DNA from 4 places in the Cytobacillus sp. C11.1 genome. Region 2 is predicted to be linked to each of the others. Evidence: riboswitches for the same ligand, from Rfam matches in the RefSeq annotation. Region 2 holds a riboswitch; each other region holds the start of a gene.

Region 1 (6,140 bases), 680 kb from region 2:
TGCTGTACTGGTGGATAGGTTCTCCGTTTTTATCTACGACTAAAAGAGTATTGAATACGCCTCCGGCGGTTTTATTTGCAACAGATCCACCCACTAGATGAACATGCCTGTCTTTTGCAATCCCTTTTAAAAAGGCGAGGGCTGCAGCTGCATCCTTGTCTGCTATTTCATTTAATCTGGTTAAATCATAGCCTGTTGTCCAAAGCTCTGGAAGCACGATAACATCAGGGTTTGATTTTAACGCCTTTTCAATCATTGCTTCGGCTGCTTTAAAATTCTCTTTTGGTTTGCCAAACACAATATCCATTTGCAAACAAGCAATCTTTAATTTCATGAAAATCCCCCTCAAACATTTAATTCTCTTTTACTTATGTTAAAATTAGTCCGATAGATAACAATTTTCAAAATTTTACTTTACAACTTATCATTTAAGTTATATCATTTGTGACTATATTTTCAATCTTTTTTTTAAGCAGGTGAAAAACTTTGATTAATTATCCTCATTCTGATTTGCTGAAAAGTTTGCCGAAGCAATTTTTCGCATCTTTAGTATCAAAGGTTGGGAAGCAACTTGAACAAGGCCATGATGTGATCAATCTTGGGCAAGGAAATCCCGATCAGCCTACTCCCGGCCATATTGTTAAAAAGCTCCAAAGTGCAGCCGAAAAGCCAGTAAATCACAGATACTCACCTTTTCAGGGATTTCCCTATTTGAAAAAGGCTGCTGCTGATTTTTATAAAAGAGAATATGAGGTTGATGTAGACCCGGAAACGGAGGTAGCCATATTGTTTGGAGGAAAGGCTGGCCTGGTTGAGATACCTCAATGCCTGTTAAACCCTGGCGATAATGTTCTTGTGCCAGATCCCGGTTATCCGGATTATTGGTCAGGTGTAGCGCTGGCAAAAGCAGAAATGGTGACAATGCCGTTACGGGAGGAAAATGGCTTTTTGCCTCTTTATAGCGAGCTTACAGACGAAAAGCTGAATGCTGCCAAACTCATGTTCCTCAATTATCCAAACAATCCCACTGGAGCCGTGGCCAGTGAGAAGTTTTTCCAGGAAACAGTTGAGCTTGGCAAAAAACATGGAATTTGCATTATTCACGATTTTGCCTATGGCGGCATTGGCTTTGAGGGCAAGAAGCCGGTCAGTTTTCTGCAAGCAAAGGGGGCAAAAGAGGTAGGAATTGAAATTTATACACTTTCAAAAACGTATAATATGGCAGGATGGAGAATTGGTTTTGCGGTTGGAAATGCGAGCGTCATTTCTGCCTTGAACCTTTTGCAGGATCATCTATATGTAAGCTTGTTCGGAGCTGTCCAGGAAGCTGCGGCAGCTGCGTTGACTGAATCACAGGAATGTGTCAAAGAACTGAATGCCCTTTACGAAAGAAGACGAAATATATTCATTTCAGGCCTCCAGGAAATAGGATGGAATGTTAAAGCACCTGAAGGCTCCTTCTTTGCCTGGTTAAAAATTCCTATAGGTTTTACATCCGAGGAATTTGCTGATTATTTGCTTGAAAAAGCCCATATTGCCGTTGCGCCTGGCATAGGGTTTGGACAATATGGAGAAGGATATGTTCGTGTTGGCCTGCTGACTTCAGAAGAAAGGCTTAAAGAAGCAGTAGACCGAATTAGGGCATTAAATTTATTTTAAACTTTCCTATCTTAAAGTTATTCTTGTTATAGCACTGGTAGATTGGAGCGGAAGGTACGAGAATCCAGCGGGAAAAGCGTACCAAGGGGAGCACCCCTAGGCGAGGAACGCCGAGGAGACTCCCGGAATCCCGCGGTCGCTGAGTGCCTGTAGCGGAATCAATACTCATGGTTGAAAAACCCCTATTTATTTCTGATAATCTATTGACAAAAGTTTTTTACCCTGTCATAATCCTAAGTAAATTTTAATTCAAAATTAACTAAATATTAATTTCGTTTTCTTATCAAGAGCAGGCGGAGGGACTAGCCCTATGAAGCCCGGCAACCGACTTACCAGTAAGCACGGTGCTAATTCTTGCAGCTTATTAAAGCTGATAGATAAGAAGATGTTAGTTCAAGCTGCTAACCTCTTCTTATTTGAAGAGGTTTTTTTATTGCCCGGTTTTGCCGAAATGAAAGGAAGAAAATATATGAGTGAAATTATCGCAACTTATCTAATCCATGATGCAAAACATAATCCTGAGAAAAAAGCAGAGGAAATCGCATTAGGCCTTACGGTCGGTTCATGGACTCATTTACCTGAACTGGAAAAGAATCAGCTCCGTAAGCATAAAGGCAGAGTTGTTTCGGTTGAAGGCCTTTTAACAGAGGAAGGCAGCAAGGAAACGGCCGCCATTATCAAAATCGCTTATCCAACTGCTAATTTCAGTCCGGATTTGCCAGCCATTTTAACAACAGTCTTTGGAAAGCTATCACTGGACGGAAAGATTAAGTTAATAGATTTACAGTTTTCCGATGAGATCAAAACCTTTTTCCCTGGCCCTCGGTTCGGCATTGAAGGATTAAGAGAAAAGCTGAATGTCCACAGCAGGCCGCTGCTGATGAGCATCTTTAAAGGTGTTCTAGGCAAGGATATGAATTTTTTAACTTCACAGTTGAGGGAACAAGCACTTGGCGGCATCGATATTGTGAAAGATGATGAAATTTTGTTTGAAAATGAACTCACCCCTTTTGAAGAAAGGATTATGGAAGGGAAAAAGGTACTTGGCCAGGTTTTTGAAGATACCGGTCATCGCACACTTTATGCAGTGAATTTAACAGGCAGGACCTTTGATTTGAAAGAGAAAGCCAGAAAAGCAGCAAGCCTTGGTGCGGACCTCCTCCTGTTTAATGTTTTTGCATATGGACTGGATGTTCTGCAGGAGTTAAGAGAAGATGACGGGGTTGGGCTGCCGATTATGGCACATCCTGCTGTCAGCGGTGCCCTGTCTGCTTCAAGCATCTATGGAATTTCTTACTCTCTGCTTCTGGGCAAGCTTCTGAGATATGCAGGAGCAGATTTATCGCTTTTCCCTTCACCATATGGTTCAGTGGCACTTGAAAAGGAGCAGGCGATTTCGATAGGACAATCATTAACATCCGAAGATTTCTGCAAAAAGACCTTTCCAGTACCATCAGCAGGCATTCATCCAGGCCTGGTGCCGCTGCTTTACCATGACTTTGGAACGGACAGTGTGATCAATGCGGGCGGGGGAGTACATGGGCATCCGAATGGTGCAAAAGGCGGCGGCTTAGCCTTCCGCCAAGCGATTGATTTAACTTTAAAAGGAATTTCATTATCAGAATCTCCTTCAGATTATCCAGAACTAAAAAAGGCGATAGATTTATGGGGACATACAGAGGTGAAAGCTAAAAATGCCTAATATAGCTGTTTTTTGTGATTTTGACGGGACCATTACGGAAAAAGATAACATCATTAACGTTATGAAAGAATTTGCCCCGCCTGAATGGGAGGAGATAAAGAATAAAATATTGTCACAGCAAATTTCAATTCAGGAAGGAGTAGGGAAGATGTTTTCCCTCCTTCCAAGCAGCCTTAAGGAAGACATTATAAAATTCACACTGGAAAATGGCAAGGTAAGAGCTGGCTTTCAGGAATTTGTGGATTATTTGAAAAAAGAAAATATACCACTTTATATTGTCAGTGGCGGAATTGACTTTTTTGTGGAGCCAGTCTTAGAAAAATATGGCCCGTTTGATGCTGTTTATTGCAATGGTTCAGATTTTAGCGGCGAAACAATCAAAATTTTATGGCCCCATAGCTGTGATGATGAATGTAATAACAGTTGCGGCTGCTGCAAGCCATCCATTATGAGAAAACTTAAGGCTGGAGATACCTATAAAATTGTCATAGGGGATTCTGTTACCGATCTGGAGGCTGCAAAGCAGGCAGATTTAGTTATTGCAAGAGATTTGCTGCAAGAGAAAAGCAAAGAAATGAATCTTAATTATCACGAATTTGAAACGTTTTATGAGTGCATTGAAATTTTGAAAAATGTAAATGGGGTGAGCGTATGAGTTTAGTGGAAGAAAAATGGCAAGAGCTTGCTGAAATAAAAGATGAATTAGCTGAAAGAGACTGGTTTATGGGGACTAGCGGCAATTTGGCGATCAAGGTCTCCGATAGCCCCATACAATTCCTTGTAACAGCAAGCGGGAAGGATAAAAGGAAAAGGACAAAGGAGGATTTCCTCCTCGTTGATGAATTTGGGCGCCCTGTTGGGGAGACCCATCTAAAGCCTTCTGCGGAAACGCTATTACATGTGGAGATTTACCGGAAAACGAACGCAGGGTGCAGCCTTCACGTCCATACTATTGACAATAATGTTATATCGGAAATTTATGGGGACCAGGAGGCAGTCACATTCAAAGGGCAAGAACTTATTAAGGCATTTGATAAATGGGAGGAGGATGCTGTTCTTCGGATTCCGATTATTCCGAATCATGCGCATATTCCGACGCTCGCCAAATGTTTTTCCTCCCATATCAGTGAAGATACAGGTGCTGTGTTAATTAGAAACCATGGAATTACCGTTTGGGGAAAAACATCTTTTGAAGCAAAAAAAGTACTCGAAGCTTCTGAGTTTTTATTCCGTTATCAGTTAAGGCTGCTGGAACATAAGCCTTATCAGTTATTTAAAGTAGTGTAATAACTTTAAAATAAAGCCAAAAAACATAATTGAAAGGATTGAAAAATATGGCATACATCGTTTTGCAAAATACAAAAGAAGAAATCCGAAACCAGGAAGAGGTTGCAGCTTTCCTTGAAAAGCAGGAAGTTATTTATGAACAATGGGCAATTGATAAGCTTCCTGAATCCCTTAAGGAGAAATATCTTCTTTCTGATGAAGAAAAGCAAGAGATTCTGGATACATTTTCTGAAGAAATTAAAGATATTTCCGAGAGAAGAGGCTATCAGGCCCAAGACGTTATTTCCCTTTCAGAGAATACGCCAAACTTGGATCAGCTTCTTCAGAATTTCCAGCAGGAACACCACCATACAGATGATGAAGTAAGATTTATTGTCAGCGGTCATGGAGTTTTTATCATCCAAGGAAACAATGGAGAATTCTTTGAGGTTTTTCTGAATCCCGGAGACTTAATTTCTGTACCTGAAAATATTCGCCATTATTTTACCTTGCAGGAAGATAAGAAGGTTGTTGCAATCCGTATTTTTGTGACCACAGAGGGCTGGGTCCCAATCTATGAAAAGGAAGAGGCTTATAATTAAAATGAAATCCCTTTGCCAAAAGGCAAAGGGATTTTTGTGTTTTAATTTTTCTGCAATAACAAATGGGTATTTTTTACAAAGGGAACTTTCCGGAGATGCCAGCTTAAACATCGTCGAAAACACTGAATAATGCTGGCAAATTATGTCGAAAGGAAAGAAGGAGAAGAAGAAATTACTGTCGATTTTAATTCTTTTGGAAAAAGATTGTCTAATATTGCGAATCTATTTACATTTATAGAAATTCTTGTAATAATGCTTCAAGTAGCCATATTTTTATTTATTTAATTGGATAAAGGGATAGGAGTAGGAGGAAAAAGAAGTTGCGCCATAAAAGAACAGTTATGCTGGCTGAAATTCAGCAAAAGAGAGAAAAAATGATAGAAGCGGCAAAGAAAAATGGACTAGCGAGCGAAGAAACAATCCGCAGCAGCCAGGAGCTTGATAAATTAATTTATGAATATCAATGTGCCATTAAAAAAGAGCAAGAGTATAAGAAAAGGATGAGAATTTCATTCAGACAAGTGATTCTTTTATGGAAGAAGGCTGTTGTTTGAGATAACAGCAAATATATATAATAAGGAAGTCAAAGAATTTTTCTAGGAATTGCAAAGTAATTTTAAAAGGATCCCGTGAGGATCCTTTTAAAATTAGAAAATCTCGATAAGGAAAATCATAAATAAAAGTCCGATTATAAACGAGTAGGTGGATGTGCGTTCATTCCCATCTCCATGGCTTTCCGGAATTAACTCCTTATAAATAATAAACAGCATCGCCCCTGCAGCGAAGGCCAAACCGTAGGGAACAAGAAACTCAATATAAGAGGTCAAATAGAAGCCGAGGAGAGACATAACAATTTCAATTGCTCCGGTTAATGTGGCAATTATAAATGCCTTTAGCTTGCTGATTTTCTG
Region 2 (6,140 bases):
TTTAGAATAGATTCCCATCGGCGCGGTTGGAACCACAACTACCTCTGATAACTCGATGTTATGTTCTTTTGCGAAGTTTTCCATGTACACTTTATGCTGGAATAGGTTTGCATCCAGATCTCCTTTTGAAAGGGCCAGGTTTGGCTGAATATAATCACTGAATTCAACTACTTTCACTGTATAACCTTTATCTTCAAGTACTGGTTTAATTGCCTTGCTAACCATGTCACTATACGGTCCTGATGTAGCCCCGATGGTAACTTCCTTTTTATCGCTGGCTGCTTCTGAAGATGATTCTTTGCTGCCGCATGCTGCCAATAAGCCCAATGAGAGTACAAGCATGAATAGTAATCCAATTTTTTTCATTTCCATTTTCCCCCTGTTGTGTTTTTTAGACGATCGTCTATAGGTGCGATTCATTTAGTGGAGGTTTCAGGCTATCGCCGATATTTCACCGCCCCCACTTTTTTTCTATCTTTTATCAACTAATCTTGCAATCCGGTCTCCAGCAAATTGGAATATTTGGACCAGGCAAATTAGAATAATAACGGTTGTAAACATAACTGTATTATCATATCGGTAATATCCAAAACGGATGGCCAGGTCACCCACACCACCGCCGCCGACAATGCCGGCCATCGCTGAATATGCGACAAGGCTAATGACTGTGATTGTAATTCCCTGGACAATTCCAGGTTTTGCTTCAGGGACAAGGACGTCCCTTATAATCATCCACGGTGATGCTCCCACAGCTACAGCTGCTTCAATTACACCTTTATCGATCTCCCGTAAAGACTGCTCAACCATTCTTGCGAAAAATGGAATGGCCGCTACTGAAAGTGAAACAGATGCTGCAGTCGGCCCAATCGTTGTTCCAGTAATCAAATTGGCTAAAGGCAAAAGCGCAATGAGCAATATAATAAAGGGAATGGATCTTACCATATTTACGATAAAGCCAACTATATTCTTAAAAGCGGTATTTTCCAGGAATAGCCCTTTATCTGTTACAAATAGCAGCACGCCAGTCGGCATCCCCACAAAAATGGCTACTACTATTGAAATGCCAACCATATAGACTGTTTCAAAAAAAGCTTTATTGAGTTCAGGCAATATGCTTATTAAACTATCAAGCTGCATCGCGGATCACCTCCAGATTTCTTGTTCGTTCAGTTATATAATGGATGGCACGTTCAATCTCGAGCGGAGCACCTGTCAGTTCCATTACAAAGATTCCAAGCGGAGTTTCCTGTATATACTCAATTTTCCCGTGAAGGATATTGCCTTTAACTTTAAATTGCTGAAACACATCTGAGATGACGGATTCCTCTGCGATACTGCCCTGGAAATATATTTTAATAATCTTTCCTTTTCGTTCCTTTAAAAGCTTTTCCGGCAAATCAAATTGAAGGATACTGTTAATAAAATCTTTTGTCAGCGGCTGCTGAGGATTTGAGAAAAGATCGTACACTTTTCCTTCCTCGATAACTTTTCCATCCTGCATGACGGCCATCCGATCACAAATGTCTTTAACAACCTCCATCTCATGGGTGATTAATACAATGGTTAAGCCAAGCTCTTTATTAATTTTCTTCAAAAGCGACAGGATCGATTTCGTTGTGCTCGGGTCCAACGCAGATGTTGCCTCATCGCATAGGAGGACGGATGGATTGTTAGCCAATGCCCGGGCAATTCCAACCCTTTGTTTTTGACCTCCGCTTAACTGTGAAGGATAGACATCCCTCTTATCCGTTAAACCCACCATATCGAGCAATTCTTTCACTCTTGCATCTATTTCACTCTTCGTCTTGTGTGCTGCTTTTAAAGCAAAAGCTATATTTTCATAGACTGTTTTCGAACTAACCAGGTGAAAATGCTGAAAAATCATACCTATTTTTAATCGCGCCTGGCGCAGCTCTTTTTTTCCTAATGAGGTTAAAGATAGTCCATCAATTTTTATTTCCCCTGAAGACGGCGTTTCCAGCAAATTTAAACATCTGATCAACGAGCTTTTACCCGCACCGCTGTATCCTACAATTCCGAAAATTTCTCCTTTATCCACTGTAAGTGACACATGGTCAACACCTGTTACTCTCCCTTTTTTTGTTTCATATACTTTTACCAGATCCTTTATTTCTATCATGCAGATCCCCCCGTTCATTCTCCCCTTTTTTAAATAAAAAACCTCTTTCCATTCGGAAAGAGGCATCGCGTATCTATTACGACTTATCTTTCAGAATGAAATCATTCTGCAGGAAGTGGCACCGTTCCGAATTGGAGGTTGCCGGACGTCATAGGGCCTGATCCCTCAGTCACTCTTGATAAGTTAGCTATTAAGTTGATAGTGAAAATATTATATCTATACAAAAGAATTGTCAATAAGCGTTTTATACTCAAATAATTAACGGAAACGCTTTCATTGTTGCGGCAGTAAGAAAAATTTTTTTTGAGGAAATATTTATAATTGTTTATTTTGTTTTAATAGTCGTGCTATGGGTAAATAAAAAGCAATAGATAATGAAGGAGGAATCTTATATGAATCGTGACCAAACAAATGGGAATGCAGACCAACTAAAAGGCGAACTGAAAAAGCAATACGGTAAATTTACAAATAATGAATCAAAAGAAGCTGAAGGCAATATGGACAAAATGAAGGGCGAAGCCAAAGAAAAATGGGGAGATGCCAAAGAAGCCCTCTCCAAAACTTTTAATGATTCAAGAAACTAAAAAAAGGTAACCAACGCCGGTCTAGACGTTGGTTACCTTTTTGCATTTCTATGTTTGATACATAAAAAATTTGGTAATAGATTAGAAAGTTGTTCTTGCACCCAAATAGCGTGGCTTCCAGTAGGTATTATTCATATCACTGATTTCTACACCTCGTGAAGAACCTGCATGGATAAACTTGTTATTTCCAAGATAAATTCCGGCATGGGATGGACCTGCTTTATACGTTTCAAAGAAGACAAGATCCCCTGGTCTTGGTGATGAAACTGACCTCGTAGCGCTCCAAATGGATGCTACTGTACGAGGAATCGAGATTCCCACATTGCTATATACATAGTTTAGGTAGCCACTGCAATCAAATCCTGACGGAGTGCTTCCTGCCCATACGTATGGGACACCCATATATTTCTTAGCTTCCGCTATAAGCTCGTCAACCTGTGATGCAGTCTGAGCCGCTACTTTTGTTTCTGTTGTCTGACTTACAGCTGCACCTGAAACCTTTAGCTTTTGACCTGCATAAATAAGATCAGAAGAAAGATTATTCATTCCCTTTAATTGTGAAACCGATAAGTTATGGCGAGATGCAATTCCTGAAAGAGTGTCGCCTCTTTGGATTGTATAGACCCTGCTGCTTCCTGCAGAAGCCGTTGCTGCAGGTGAAGAAACACTTTGAGATGTGCCTTTTACCTTAAGCTTTTGGCCTGGATAAATAGTAGCGCTGCTTAGTCCGTTCAAACTCTTAAGAGTGCTGACGGAAAGGCCATATGTTCTTGCAATTTCCCATAAAGTATCGCCTGATTTCACTGTATAGCTGACTGCTCCACTGCTTGATGTATCAGTTGAAGCCTCATGACTGTGCGGTGCCAACAAAGATAAAGACTGTCCCGTATAAATAGTTGAACCAGAAATATTATTCCATTTCTTTAATTCTTCCACTGACAAACTATTATTAATGGAAATTCTCCACAATGTATCGCCTGACTGAACTTTATATCTATTTTCATGAGCACTTGCTTCACCATTGAACGTTGTAAACAATAAACCAGCTGTCGCAGCCATTGTAAGTAGTTGTTTTTTCAAGTTGTACACTCCTTAAATTTCTTTGACAACCTAATATTAGTAATAAATCTAGTATAATCCTACCTGAAAATATTGGAGTGGATGGAAAAACTATCATCCTACTCCTTAACCTCCCTCTAAAACCTAAACCAACCAATTTAATATAGTTACTTTTTACTAGAAAATATTAGAAATCTGAACTATTCATGGAAAAACAAGTGAAATCCACCCTAAATTATTAGAATGTTTTTAATAGACTTTTTACTAGAAAATACCCCCAAAAAACAAAAAAGGATTTCAAACTATAGCTGTTTATCCTACTTTTTATAAATAATATAAATAAAAAAGCCGGTCTAAGGACCAGCTTTACATTAACGATCTGTTTTTCTCCAAACTCTTTTGTTTTCGATTCTGTTTGTATATCCCATGGAGTCGAGCCTCTCTAAAAAAGGAATCATATATTTTCTGGAAAGTCCCAGGACTTTCTTCGCATCTCCAACATCAAATTCTGTACTTGTATCTTTTTTTAGTATATCCACTGCTTCCCTGAAATGATCCCCATGCCAATAGAATTGGCCATCAAGTGGCACGATTGTTCCCTGCTCTTCTAAAAAACGCTTAAAATCACCTTTTAGAACTTCTGGAATCCCAGCAGTAAGGTAATAGTCATCAAAATGCTTTACTTTTAAACCATCCTTTTTCAAATCAGCCAAAAGATTCTCACTGCGTTTTTTCCAGTTTTGTGGGATGTGCGGCTGGAAGTCAGCATTTTGCAAGTATTGCCCTTTTCTTCTGTAAATACTACCTTCGATTCCAAGGCTAATCACAAATTCAACAAGCATTTTCGGATAGGCTTTCTGCATAACTTGCAGTAATTCTGCTTTATTTAACCCATGCTTCATCGGGTGTTCATGGTGAAACTCATGCAAACGGTCATATATTTCTTCCTCAATGGATTCTTTTAAAGCAGAGAGTGTAAATTCTTTGCTGTTTATACTAAGGAAGTCTGCATCTGTAAGTACTTCTTTTACTGTCACTTCATCTAGGGAAGTTCTTGTCATTATTTCGAAAAGCGACAGACTCTTACCTTCCCTTAACGCAGCCATAATTCTATCTTTAGGGCTTCCCTCTTTTTTCTTGCTTAATTCTTCTATGGTATCTAACCCGAAACGATATTTCTCGCCATTGGGATCAATGACCCAGCCGCCTCCGATTGTCTCCTGGGGACTTGGCCTTCTCAAAATAAACCGGTCTCCCCTTTTGGTTACAATCTCCTCGTCCAATCGCAGCTGGCAGAGAATTTCCCCATCACTATCGTTTAATTCATTACGATCGAAAAATACGATTCTGCCCATTACTTCAGATGTCCCGATATGGCATTTAATGGGCATTCGCTGTTTTATTATATGTTCAAGATCTTCAACCATTCTAACAGCAACATCAATGGTTTTCGTTACGCTAAAATGTTCAGAAGAAACAAGCACCTCACCACGCTCAATGTCTTCCTTAGATACCCCCGAAAGGTTAATTGCAGCCCTTTGCCCTGCAAAGGCGGCATTTGCAGCCTGATGGTGCACCTGGAGCTGCCGAGCCCTTACCTCAAGTCCTTTTGGCAGTATTTTAAGAGGCTGTCCTTCTTCAATCCGCCCTTCATAAACTGTTCCCCTTACAACCGTTCCTTGTCCCTTTACAGTGAATACCTGATCAATCGGCAGACGGAAAGCCCCATTGGCATCCCGGGTGTCCTGTTCCTTCAAAGTATGTACGATTAATTGCTTTAGCCCATCAATTCCATTAAGGGACAAACTATCTGTTAAAACAAACGGAACACGTTCAAACACTGTTCCTTTAAGTTCCTCGATTATTTCTTCTCTTACAAGGTCTATAAATTCTTCGTCTACTCGATCAATCTTCGTAATAGCGACAATCCCATTTCTGATCCCAAGAAAATCAAGAATCTCAAGGTGTTCTTTTGTTTGCGGCATTACCCCTTCATCAGCAGCTACTACTAGTACGACTAAGTCTATTCCCGCCACACCGGCGATCATCTGCCGTATAAAGCGTTCATGCCCGGGTACATCCACTACAGATATTTGAATTTCTTCATCTTCATATAAAGGTGCAAACCCGAGTTCAATGGATATTTGCCGTTCTTTTTCTTCTTTTAGCCTATCAGTATCTACATTTGTTAAAGCTTTAGTTAAAGTTGTTTTTCCATGGTCGATATGTCCTGCCATGCCTATAGTAAAATATCTCTTCTTCAAATCTGCCACCTACTTCTATTTACATTCTTTTTAACTGTATCCTGAAAAAAAGAATCTTTCAACAAGCCTGCTATTGCAAACTTTGTTTTTTTA
Region 3 (6,140 bases), 220 kb from region 2:
CCGATAAACTTCATGGGTTATTGGATGAAGTCGCAGCTCCATTCACGAATGCACTTTTATCAAAGTATGCCCTGCAAGTGGAGGAGCTCCTTGTTCAGAATCGGGAGCAGGGGGAAGAAGTTAAAAAATCGCTCTGGGAAACGCAGCTGGATTATGCCTTGAATGATGAGCACTTCTGGATTGCGAACAATGACGTGAAGGAATTAAAAGAATGGATTGATGAGAAGACGGGCATTGACGTGTTTTACGGGTCCCAATTTATCCAATCCTTAAAACCTGACGAAATGGCGAATCATTTGCTTGCGCATCCGCTTCTTCCTTATGGTTTAGTGGTTAGCAGGCCGCAATGGGAAAAAATTAATCAACAGGTTTTGTCAGGAAGAATGTTTAAAAGCCCGGTTCCGATTTTTATGCGGGAAGAAATGACGAGCGATAACCAGCAGGGTACCTTTGTGATGATTACCGGCACGGAGAAGGAATTGCTGACAGATAAAAATCAATTCACAAACTGGAAAATTAAGATTGCGAAACAAATAGAAGAAAAGAAAGATACACTTGCAGAGATCGAAAAAACGGAAACCTCTTTACGGCGAATTTTAAAAGAAATCGACCGCTTCCTGGCCAATGAGCTGGCCAATGAGATCGATCGTGCACTGAATCAGGAACAGGAAGCAATGATTGCCAAGAAGACCGAATTACACTCAATCATCGTGCAGGAGCAAAAAGAAAAAGAACTGCAGCTGGGACTTAGAGAGCAGTTGGAGAAGACTAAAGAAAAGATTGAAAAACTATCAAAAGATGTGGAAACATTAGAGGGATTTGACCATGAAAAGTCGCTGCATCAGGAAAATAAGCGGGTAAAGCTAGAGAAAGAGAAACAAAAGGAAGCATTTACTGCCGCCCAGAAAGAGATTGGCAGTGAGCACCAAACCATTGTTGACCTGCAGGAAAAGTGGAGTCAAACGTATTTGGAATGGAAGCTATCAACCGAGCAAAATCTTAAGGAGATCAGATTTTTTATTGAAAGTGCAGCCTTTCCTGCAGCCGAGAAAGCTGAAGCTTCTGAAGAGGTACCGCGTTTATCCTCGCACATGTTGGAAGAGATCAACGGAAGTATCGATGAACTAAAACAGCTTCAAAAATCGAAAGAAGAACAAGCCAGTGAATTACTGGCCATTCAAGCGACAAGAGATTCCGAACAGAAACAGCAAAAGAAGCTGGAGAAAAAACTTCAAGCTCTTAATGAAGAGTGGAAGGAAGCTTCAGAACCGGATGAACCAATGAGCATTTTAGAAAACATGGTCCAGACGGCTGCAAAGGAAACAAAGGCAGCTGAGAAAGAGGAACGCGAACAGGGAACGGCCGTAACCGTTGCTGAAACGTCATTAAAGCATGCCATTGATCAGCGTAAAAAGTCAGCTAAAAAAGTGGACAAGCATGACAAACAGCCGGAAGAATGGGAAGAACTTGATTTGGAAGTAAAGACGGTTGAAATTACGGACCAGACAAAACAGGCGAAGGCAGAAATGAAGCAAACAGAAGAGCGCAAAAAAGAAGCCGAACAAAACATTGCTGGTTTCGAAGGCGACTTGTTAACTCTATCCGTTATCCTGAAAGAGGAAGCGGCTGCCTTTACGGAAGAGGATGTCGAGAAAATTAAGAGCCAAGGAAGGCAAAGTATTATATTCTGGAGTGAAAAACACCAGGATATTCAGGAAGAAGGCCAGGAGAAGCACGCGAAAATTGAACAATCCCTGCGCAATTTAAAGCTTTCAATTGAAGGAAAGGATTGGGAGGTCCGCTTTAAGAATGAAGTCTTAACCACCCTTGATCATATGGATACAAGGCATTATGCTCATATTCAAAGTGTCGTTCAAAACATGAAGCGTTTTTCACAGAGCGGCTTAGAGCAGTTGGAACGTGACAAAGAACGGGCAGAAAAAGCGCAAAACTTCTGGGCAAGCCGTGCAAGCATGAAGGTGATGAGCATTGCAGAAGCGATTCGTTCCATGATTGCGAAAATGAAGCTGAAAAATGAACGGGGATCTTTCCCGCTTGTTCAGCTAAAAGAAGACATCCTGCCTAAAAAAGCGGAAGAGGTCGAACCGCTGCTGAAACAGCATTTTGTTTCAGCCATTAACAAAATTACGAAGCGATTCGAGTTGATTGACGACAGTAATTTGGAGCTGGATCAGGAAATCAAGCAGCTCATCAGTGATGAGCAGATTTTATTTGTCTCCCTCAGAAATCGATACCCAGAGATTTTGGTTTATAACATGCGTACAGACAATGCCTTTATGTATGGAAAGCCACAGCGCGAACATTATTCAACCTGGCAGACGATCAACCAGGGTTCGAAAACGAAATCCGATGGCAGCGGCGGCCAAAAGCTATCTGCCCGAATGGTCATGATGATGATGCTTCTATCTGTTAAGAGTGAAACTGACCAAAGCTGGGTTCCGTTAGTCTGTGATAATCCGTTTGGCCAAGCGGCATCGGCCCATGTGCTTGACCCAATCTTCGCTGTTGCCGATAAACTGAAGTTCCAATTCATCGTCGTCACGCCGCCTGAACTGGTGAAAACAGAAATCAGCCAGAGGTTTGATGCATATTATAAATTGGACTTTATTCGGGAAAAAGGAAAAGAGGTCGTGTCGGATACGATTGTTCCGGCGTTTCGTATTTATCAGGGGGAGGAAGTTGTTCAATAGAACCTCGTACCCTGCTAAAAAGGAATAGGTTTTTTGAAGAGAGGTATTAAAGTATTGCCATTTTGCTAAAACTATGCAATACTTTATTCGAAATTAATTATAATTCTATAATCAAATTCTTATCCAGAGAGGTGGAGGGACTGGCCCTGCGAAGCCTCAGCAACCCCTGATTATTTCAGGAAGGTGCTAATTCCAACAGAGTTAACGCTCTGGGAGATAAGAGGTCGTTAATAAAGTACAAAGGCCTCTTATGATAAGAGGTCTTTTTTGTTGCCTTTTTATCAAATGAATGGGATATAAAGATACGAGCTATGGAAGAGGAGGAATTGACATAATGGAAAGCAGCGTTATACAGGTACCGGAAGCTTACGTAAAGATATTACAGGAATCGCAACTGCTCGGCTTTGAGCAGTCATGTGATAGAAAAACAGGTTTTTTACTAAAGGGATTGGCTGCCTCAAAACCAGGGGGCAGCTTTTTAGAGCTGGGAACAGGTACAGGAGCGTCTGCTTCCTGGATCATCGATGGAATGGATGAAATCAGCACGCTTACAACGGTTGACATTGATTCAAGAGTTCAGTCCATCGCAAGAAGGCACCTGGGGAATGACAGGAGAGTATCATTTTGCTGCGAGGACGGAGCAGCCTTTATTCAAAACCTATCAGAACGGTTTGACTTTATTTTTGCCGATACGTGGCCGGGAAAATTCGAGCTGTTGGACAAAACGTTGGACCATTTAAATGTTGGCGGTTTTTATGTGATTCATGATGTGTTTCCGCAATCGAAATTACCAGAAAAATATAGAATCAAAGCAACTAAACTCTTAAAAACTTTGCAGGACAGACCTGACCTGGACATTACAGAATTAGATTGGTCTACCGGGCTGATATTGGCAGTTAAGACTGGGGTTAATTTATAGAATGAAATTATCACTAGAATTGGGGGATCGTTCATGAATCTTGTGAAAAATCAGGTTGAACATGTACTGCATGAGGGTGAAAACGTTATTGAATGTTTAAGCTGTTCATTAGTAGCACATTACTGTTTAGCACCGCAGGCAGGCTTCTTTGCGGCAACGAACAAAAGACTGCTATTCTGTGGAATCCAGGTATCAGACACAAACAAGGAATTTGTTGAAGAATTTGAGTATAGGAATATCGCTTCCCTTTCAGAAAAAAGAGGAATCACAGGAAAGCATATTCATTTGTACTATAATCAAGACTTGTACAAATTCCAGCAAATTCAGGGCATGAATATGTTTGATTTTATGGTGGCTGTTAAGGAGAAGATGTGCTTGTTTTCCACTTCAACAAAAGAGCGTTATCCTGTAAGATAAGCGCTCTTTTCAACTTAGGTATTGGTTTTAATAAATTAAAAAGGGCGAAAATATTTGAATATATGCCTCGGGGTTTTTTATAAGAATCGTAAGAAATCCTAATTACTTACGTAATCTTTCCATACATTAGCGATTAAATGGACCCCTCTCTGAATTTCCTGCATAGTGGGTGCACCATATCCAAGCATTACTTGATGGTTTGGCTTGTGAAGCAGATACATAGGTGAAACAGCATCAATTTCAACTCCTCTTGACTTTGCCAGTTCGATTGCTTTTGATTCATTCAATCCTTCGGGTAATGTCACGATGATATGTAAGCCTGCTGTATCCCCTATGATTTCAAATTGTTCTCCCAAATGGTTTGATAGGCTTTCTATTAAACAGTTTCTTTTGGCTCGGTATAGAGTTCTCATTTTTGCTATATGGGATATATAATTTCCTTCTTCCATAAAATTTGCAGCAACCCGCTGATCAATTCTTGAAACAGTCGATTTTTGATAAGTATTAAACTTTTCAAAGTCTTGTTGAAGAGAAGCTGGCATAACAAGATAACTTATTCGAAGGGACGGCAGCAATGTTTTTGAAAAGGTGCCAAAGTAAAGCACACGGTCTTTTGAATCCAGATGGGATAATGTCGGGATAGGTGCTCCTTTGTAGCGAAATTCAGAATCATAGTCATCCTCGATAATATGAGCATCCTCTTTATCTGCCCAATTTAATAACTCAGCCCTTCTAGCAATAGACATTATCGTGCCGGTCGGATATTGATGAGCTGGTGTCAAATATAATAGTTTTACTGGCTCATTAGGCACACGGCATCCTTCTTCATCCACAGAAATCGGATGACATGGCAGCTGTAATTGTTCAAAAACAGATTTTGCCCGAATAAAACCAGGATCCTCTGTTCCGATGGCTCTCCGGTTAAAAAACAAACATACGTTTAGTAATTGCTGCTGAAAACCGCTGAATACATACACTTGCTCCGGCTGGCAGGCCAGCCCTCTAGCCTGTTGCAGGTATTGTGCAATTTGTACACGGAAAGAATATTCTCCCTGCCACGGTGCATTGCTGCCATTGGATTCACTAAGCTCTTTTCGATATAGTCTGTTCCAATGTTTGTAGGGGAAGGCAGAGGCATCAATCTGCCCATTTTTAAAATTGATAAGATACTCATCCTGAACTCTTTTCTCAAAAGCAGCTGTATCATTCTCACTATAGTGCCATTCATCCTGAATTTCCGAAACAAAATATCCTTTGCGTTCCACTGAATAACAGTATCCCTCACTCTGCAATTGTTCATAAGCCATTTGAACAGTCATGATGCTTACGTTTAATTGTTCAGCCAAACGCCGCTTTGCAGAAAGTTTAGCATGAGCTGGCAATTTTCTATCTAAAATCGCTTTTTGTATTTGTTCATAGATTTGCTTATATTTTGTTTTATGATCCGAAAGCAGAATTTGAAGTTCCATATAATCACTCCTGGTATTATATTAAAAATCATTTTTGGTTATTTAAATCATACCAGAAATCAATTTTAATAGATTCAAGGAGAGTGATATTATGAAAAAATTAGAAAACAATTTTGTACAGTTAATTCCAATGGGACTTGAGCATATAGAAGGGATTTATGAAGCGTCTCAGGATAAACGAATATGGGAGCATGTGTCTGTCGATTTAACTGACAAAAGCCGGGTTATTCAATATGTTGAGGATGCTATACAAAAACGTGAGCAAGGCACCGATTTTGCTTATGTCATTGTAAATAAAAATACAGGGAATATCATCGGTGCAACCTGGTTTCTCGATATTTCAAACCAACATAAACGGCTTGAAATCGGCTCAACTTGGGTGAACCCTATTTATTGGCGCTCAAATATTAATACAAACTGTAAATATTTATTGTTAAAATATTGCTTCGAAGAACTTTCCCTTAACCGTGTACAAATTAAAACCGGACATAAAAACATCCGTTCGCAAAAAGCGATAGAACGAATCGGTGCGGTTAAAGAAGGCATCCTTAGAAATCATATGATACGAAAAGAAGGGACTATCCGTCATACTGTCCTATATAGTGTCATAAAGGAAGAGTGGGA
Region 4 (6,140 bases), 1.1 Mb from region 2:
GAAGCTTGACCGTAATAGAGGAGCTTGTAGCATATACAATTCCTCCGATTAACAGCGATACAAATAAGTTTTGACCAGAAATATAGGCAATTGCCGTTGTCACTCCCACACCAAGCAGGACATCCAAAAGACCTGGTTTCCAAACTTTATTCCCATTTTTTCTTAATTCACGAACAGAGAATTTCATTCCAAGCAGGAAGAATAGCAGGATTAGACCTATCTCCCCAGCAACCTCAATTACCTTTGTATCCTGGAAATATCCGGAAAAGCCGATGCCGGCTCCTAAAATAATATAAATAACAATATCAGGTATCCTTAGAATCTTTATCCCGATAAGAGCAGTAATAAATAGGACAAGAAAAATTAGCCCTATGGCAAGAGGCATATTCATGTGCAGTATATCATCCTTTTTGTAAGCTATATTTATGAAGTATCCATACCCCTTTCCTTGCAAATTCATTCCTGTAAGTTAGGACCAATTTGGGATTTAAGGAAAATCACTGAAAAAACAAACTAAGGACCTAAGTTATTTTTTTAAAATTCATTTCTATTGGATAATATAGGAATGGACAGGTTTGTGCACTGGTAAGGGGATGAATCGATTGAATGCGCTCTATGCTTTTGTATGATTTTTTGCTTTATGGAAATGGGGAGATTGGAGAAACTGGAGAAATTATTATCCCTCTCTGCTTTTCTTCATCTTGGGGGACTTTCTTTATTTATATTTGCTATCTGACCACTACCCAATGTGGAGATATAATCCACAGGGAATTGATGAGCAAGTCCGCCTGACCAACACTCATGTCACTTTTTCCATCATGGCCGTTAAATACCCAGCCACCATTCTCATTTTTTTATACAGATTCCCCAAAAACCGCAGCTTATTTAAGAAGATCCTTTACATTGCAGGCTGGGTTCTCCTCTATACTGTTAATGAAATCATTGACATTAAATTAAACCTGATTAAATACTCTAATGGATGGAGCTTAAAGTGGTCTATCTTTTTTAACACAATCATGTTTACCATTCTTATAGTTCACCACAAACGGCCCGTAGCAGCCTGGATCCTGTCCATCCTATTTACCATCTTCCTATGGAACCAGTTTGATGTGCCATCATCTGTCTTCCGTTAAAGAAAATTCGACAGGTACCTGGTACCCAATGGAATTTGTCGATAAAAAAACAGGCTTTTTTACTGGACTTTTTTCATTTGAGCGTTTATTTTACTATAAAAAGGCAATATTCTTTGTATGAATGATTCTTAATAAAATGGAATGGGATGGTGTTACAATGGCAGATAAGAAGAACGTGAAGGTTGCTGATAAGGATTTAAATATTGGTACGAATGTGTCATTAAACGGCCTGGTAACAGCTGTTTTTGATAATATGGTCCATGTCCAGATTGGCGCTAAGATAGTGACGGTTCATGTGAAGGATCTATACTCCGGACTAAATCAGTCTTTATTAAAAAATCAGCAGGCATAACATCCACCATCTCTATAAGTATAATGCAGGAGGGGCAGCCCATAAGCTGCTCCTCCTGTTTGTTTTTTTATGGACTTCACTTCTTATACTGGCTGCAATTCTGCCCGAATTTCAGCAAAGCCATGATCTCCAAGTATTTGATAAGCAACTGCAGTGTTATCGTCCAATGAAGCTACAGCTTCCTCTGAGGCCTTTACAATCACCGCATCCGCTGAAACTCTTCCAAGGATATCAAAGTCTTCAGGCAATTCTGCTTTGTCCGCTTTACCGAACAATGCCCAAACAGGCAAGCCCGCTTCAATCCCTTCAGCATTAAGTTCTTCAAAGACAGCTGGGAAATCATTTGTACCAAGATGAATTAAGTCCTCTACGATGGCACTCGCTGTTGGAAACATTCCCGCTCCAGGCCCTTGGAGGCTTATATTCCCTACTATATCTGCATCAATTGAAACCGCGTTTTGTACCCCTTCAACCCTGTACAAAGGATGGGACTCTCCAACCAATACAGGCTTTACTGTACATTGGACTGCACTTTTTTCCTTCTCAAGAGAAGCCACATGCTTAAACCTTAAGCCCAAAGAAGAAGCAATATTGATTTGCTCGATTGAAATATCGGTAATGCCTATCCTTATTGATTTCTCCCACTCCGGCGCTTTCCCGAATACAAGTTCACTCAGGACGACCGCTTTATAAAAAGCATCGTATCCTTCGATGTCGTTTTCAGGATCGCTTCTGCGTACCCTTTTTCCTGGGCGATTTTTAACGCCGCTTCAAATGAAAGCTTCTCTTCACGCATACTTGTTAGAATAAAATTGGAGGTGCCATTTAGGATGCCTTCAATCCTCTCAATTTTATTGGCATTAAGCAGCTGTTTGAGAGTCTGGATAATGGGAATCCCGCCTCCTACCGTTGCTTCAAAGCCCAATGAGACATTATGCTTTTTTGCCAGCACTTTTAATTCACAACCATGATGCGCAAACATTTCTTTATTTGCTGTTATCACATGGCAGCCTCTTGTAATAGCCTGACGTAAATATGTATAGCCCGGCTCCTTCCCAACAATCGCATCAATCACTACATCAAGCTTTGGAAGATCAATAATTTTTTGAAAATCATCAGTCAGAAGTACGTCCTTTTCAGGTAAAGCATGCTTATCTACATTCTTTACAAGAATGGCAGTGACTTTCACTTCTTTTCCAAGTATTGCTTTAAGCCGTCCCTGATGTTTGTTTATTGTTTCATAAACACCTTTTCCTACTGTGCCAAATCCCAAAAGCCCTACTGATATAGCTGACATAATTGCATTCCCCCTGCTTTAATAATGTGCCTTTATCAACATAAAAAACCCCTTCTGCCCATAACAGACAAGAAGGGGTTTGAATTAACGTACCATTCATTCCGCCTTCTCATCTTCGGAAATTAAATTTCCTCTGAATTTGGCACCGGGCAAATATATGCTGGTTGCCGAGGCTTCATAGGGTCAGTCCCTCCGCCTCTCTTGATAAGAAGTTTTTAAAGTATTTAAATTAATAAGATAAATCATAAACATTTAAATGAGCCGCGTCAACCACTTTTTTAAAAATAGTTTTCATAAAACGCTTTCACTTTTAATTATTCTCACTGGGGGTTTCGCAAATGATTTCAAGGAAATGCTTAAGAATCCTTGCTGTGAGTCCCCAAATGACTTTGTCCTCAAAATAGTAAAATACCTCTTCTATCTTCCGTGTTTGCCAATTATAATTCTCGCCTCCAACAATTAAGTCGAAAGGAAAATTCTCTTCAGGCTCTACCTTAAAATTCACATGGTAAGTTTCGGGCTTAACTTCCTTGAGAAACAAAAGCGGCACAGTAAAGATCTCTTCCACTTCCGCAGGATTAGGCACAATTTGGCCGGGGTTTTTAATAATGCCTGCATAAGGATATATGATTTGCCCAAAAGAAATCATGTAATCCAACGGGGAGATATCTGTGATGCTGTCTTCGCTAATCCCCAGTTCCTCTGATGTCTCACGGACAGCAGTATGTTCTTCATCCCTGTCGCCAGGATCAATTCTTCCTCCCGGAAAACATACCTCACCAGGCTGCCTCCTCATTTTAAGCGAACGCACTTCAAACAGAACATGAATTTCATCATTCATTTCAACCAGCGGAAGCAAAATGGCAAATTTCGAAAACCGCTCACTCCCTAATATAACAGGGGTTCGGACTTTCAGCTTTTTAGCCAGCTTCTCAATCTCCATATATCCACCTCCAGCAGCAAGTTCCAGATAATAGAGTGATATCACTATCATACTGTATTCACCTAGATTTATTAATTCATACGGCTTGTACCTGTTAAATATTCGGGATTCGTTTATATTTTACTTGCATGGAAAAATAGTTTCATGCAGGAAACCATGCCTGCTCAGGCTCTCGCTTAGCCGCCTAAATTAATATTTTTCGTATCGTCCTTGCTCCCTAATCTATTAATAGAGTTTCCCGAGACGCTCTTCCGGGAAAGTCAGAAAAAAACAAGACTATAGGAGTGAGAAAATATGAAGAAAAATATATTAATCGGCGGTTATGATACACAGCATGAGCTCAAAGATGCAATTGAAAGAGCAGAGTCCAACGGGTACCAGAAAGAAAACCTGGTTATTGTTTCAAAAGATGGAGCAAATCTTGAAAGCTTTGCAGACAATTATGGTGTAAACCTAAAAATTGTCGGATCCCAGGAACTGGGCAACCAGCGCTTCCTTGACTCCGTAAAAGCTCTATTTATGGGAGAAGACCCCGCAACGAGTTCGGGAATAGATCCTGATAAAAAAGACGGAACAAGATTTGATGAGCATGACTTGGATAAGTATGCCAGCATGGTTTTTGATGGAAAATATGTCTTAATTGTCGACCACTATGGCACATATCCCGCTGCCCAAAATGAAAGTCAGGCGCAGACAGAGGAACGAGCTGAAGCCTACCGGGAAAGTGCCTCGGCCCGTGAAGAGATGCTTGAGATAAAAGAAGAGCAACTGGATATTAAAAAACTGGCTGAAAAATCAGGTGATGTGGAGGTTACCAAAAAAGTTATCGAGGAACAGCAAAACGTGGATGTTCCTGTCTCACATGAAGAAGCTTTTCTTAAGCGGAGTAAACCGGCAAACACAACCGCAGACGCCCAAAAACCCATAGATGAAGAAGAAACCATCCGTGTGCCGCTGAAAGAAGAAATTCTCCATGTGGAAAAAAAACCAGTGGTGACGGAGGAGATCGTGATTGGGAAAAGAAAGGTCCAGGATACTGAGACAATCACCGAAAAAGTAAAGCATGAAGAAGTAGATATTAAGACCAGTGCTGAAATGAACGCAGATGGCCGATTAAACAGAGACAGGCCGTAAATAGTTTTTCACCCTAATATATCTCGATAATGGGTATATTCATCGATCCAGGGGGCGGCAAAAATAGAATTCTCCTGCTGGCTTAGCATTTGCAGGTATTTTCCTTGGCAGACTAGGAGTCTTTTTCAATGCCATATGGACACATTTTTTATGACCTCGATTAGGGGTCTTTTTTCTGCGAAAATAATAAAAAGAGAGGTTTCCCCCTCTTTTTTACGCATACATCTTCTTTTCATCTTCCTGTTTGAAAAAGCTCTTCATAGCGTGGAATACATCTGCTTTTTGCTTAAGGATATAATATCGGAAATCGTCATTTTTGATGTTTTTATACGCGGACATTAGGGTCGAGTGGCGGTTATACTGGTTGACCTCACCGTATCCAAACATATTGGACACTTTCATCAGGTCTTCCACAAGCTTAACACAACGGGCATTGTCAGAGGTCAGGTTATCACCGTCAGAGAAATGGAACGGATAAATATTATACTTTAGCGGGTTATATTTTGCATCAATAAGTTCAAGCGCTTTTCGGTACGCAGATGAGCAAATCGTTCCGCCGCTTTCCCCCTTGGAGAAGAAGTCCTCCTCTGAGACCACCTTTGCTTCCGTATGGTGGGCAATAAACTCAATTTCTACCGTTTCATACTTGGTTCTCAGGAATCGGGTCATCCAGAAGAAAAAGCTTCTGGCCATATACTTTTCCCATATCCCCATACTTCCGCTCGTATCCATCATAGCAAGAACAACTGCTTTTGAATCGGGCTTTACAATTTCATTCCATGTTTTGAACTTCAGATCTTCCTTATAAATGGGGTGGAATGCTGCCTTCCCGCTCATCGCATTTCTTTTAAATGCGGACATCATTGTTCGTTTCTTATCAATATTGCCCATAAGACCTGTTTTCCGGATATCGTTAAATTCAATGTTTTCCACCAGGTTTTCATCCTGCTCTTTTTTCTTCAAATTAGGCAATTCCAGCTGTTTAAAAAGTGCTTCTTCAATTTCCATTAAAGAAACTTCCGCTTCGAAATAATCCTCGCCTGCCTGGTCGCCTGCTCCCTGCCCTTTTCCGGGTCCTTTTTGGCTGCCGGAACCATCGCGTGCCACTACATCTCCAATCTGGCTTTCTCCATCGCCTTGGCCGACATGTTTGTTTTTATCATAGTTATAACGGATTTTGTATTCGTCCAATGAACGAATTGGTATTTTTACTACTTCCCGCCCATTCGACATTACAATGTTCTCTTCCGTTATTAAATCAGGCAAATTGTTGCGGATTGC

The links. Region 2 has a riboswitch for S-adenosylmethionine ahead of AC3ZVC_RS19125 (methionine ABC transporter ATP-binding protein). Riboswitches for the same ligand answer to the same signal wherever they lie in the genome.
Region 1: it holds a riboswitch for S-adenosylmethionine, as region 2 does, so the genes downstream of both, AC3ZVC_RS22380 (2,3-diketo-5-methylthiopentyl-1-phosphate enolase) here and AC3ZVC_RS19125 (methionine ABC transporter ATP-binding protein) in region 2, are expected to answer to the same signal.
Region 3: it holds a riboswitch for S-adenosylmethionine, as region 2 does, so the genes downstream of both, AC3ZVC_RS20180 (O-methyltransferase) here and AC3ZVC_RS19125 (methionine ABC transporter ATP-binding protein) in region 2, are expected to answer to the same signal.
Region 4: it holds a riboswitch for S-adenosylmethionine, as region 2 does, so the genes downstream of both, AC3ZVC_RS24760 (homoserine dehydrogenase) here and AC3ZVC_RS19125 (methionine ABC transporter ATP-binding protein) in region 2, are expected to answer to the same signal.

Annotation. Positions count from the first base shown of each region.
Region 1 covers NZ_CM176935.1:4,522,056-4,528,195, reverse strand. Annotated here, with positions in the region: gene AC3ZVC_RS22390 (carbon-nitrogen family hydrolase) at 1-334, opposite strand, end outside; gene AC3ZVC_RS22385 (pyridoxal phosphate-dependent aminotransferase) at 487-1,659, shown strand; SAM riboswitch class I at 1,937-2,043, shown strand; gene AC3ZVC_RS22380 (2,3-diketo-5-methylthiopentyl-1-phosphate enolase) at 2,129-3,361, shown strand; gene AC3ZVC_RS22375 (2-hydroxy-3-keto-5-methylthiopentenyl-1-phosphate phosphatase) at 3,354-4,016, shown strand; gene AC3ZVC_RS22370 (methylthioribulose 1-phosphate dehydratase) at 4,013-4,648, shown strand; gene AC3ZVC_RS22365 (1,2-dihydroxy-3-keto-5-methylthiopentene dioxygenase) at 4,696-5,229, shown strand; gene AC3ZVC_RS22360 (Spo0E family sporulation regulatory protein-aspartic acid phosphatase) at 5,550-5,783, shown strand; gene AC3ZVC_RS22355 (ZIP family metal transporter) at 5,877-6,140, opposite strand, start outside.
Region 2 covers NZ_CM176935.1:3,839,545-3,845,684, forward strand. Annotated here, with positions in the region: gene AC3ZVC_RS19115 (MetQ/NlpA family ABC transporter substrate-binding protein) at 1-366, opposite strand, end outside; gene AC3ZVC_RS19120 (methionine ABC transporter permease) at 472-1,137, opposite strand; gene AC3ZVC_RS19125 (methionine ABC transporter ATP-binding protein) at 1,127-2,140, opposite strand; SAM riboswitch class I at 2,221-2,325, opposite strand; gene AC3ZVC_RS19130 (CsbD family protein) at 2,533-2,724, shown strand; gene AC3ZVC_RS19135 (C40 family peptidase) at 2,806-3,804, opposite strand; gene selB (selenocysteine-specific translation elongation factor) at 4,155-6,020, opposite strand.
Region 3 covers NZ_CM176935.1:4,064,189-4,070,328, reverse strand. Annotated here, with positions in the region: gene AC3ZVC_RS20185 (coiled-coil domain-containing protein) at 1-2,711, shown strand, start outside; SAM riboswitch class I at 2,828-2,934, shown strand; gene AC3ZVC_RS20180 (O-methyltransferase) at 3,046-3,630, shown strand; gene AC3ZVC_RS20175 (PH domain-containing protein) at 3,664-4,047, shown strand; gene pdxR (MocR-like pyridoxine biosynthesis transcription factor PdxR) at 4,146-5,516, opposite strand; gene AC3ZVC_RS20165 (GNAT family N-acetyltransferase) at 5,608-6,140, shown strand, end outside.
Region 4 covers NZ_CM176935.1:4,971,589-4,977,728, forward strand. Annotated here, with positions in the region: gene AC3ZVC_RS24745 (cation:proton antiporter) at 1-391, opposite strand, end outside; partial or broken gene AC3ZVC_RS24750 (CBO0543 family protein) at 669-1,133, shown strand; gene AC3ZVC_RS24755 (hypothetical protein) at 1,291-1,485, shown strand; partial or broken gene AC3ZVC_RS24760 (homoserine dehydrogenase) at 1,569-2,782, opposite strand; SAM riboswitch class I at 2,889-2,993, opposite strand; gene AC3ZVC_RS24765 (NUDIX hydrolase) at 3,093-3,725, opposite strand; gene AC3ZVC_RS24770 (YsnF/AvaK domain-containing protein) at 4,020-4,859, shown strand; gene yhbH (sporulation protein YhbH) at 5,073-6,140, opposite strand, start outside.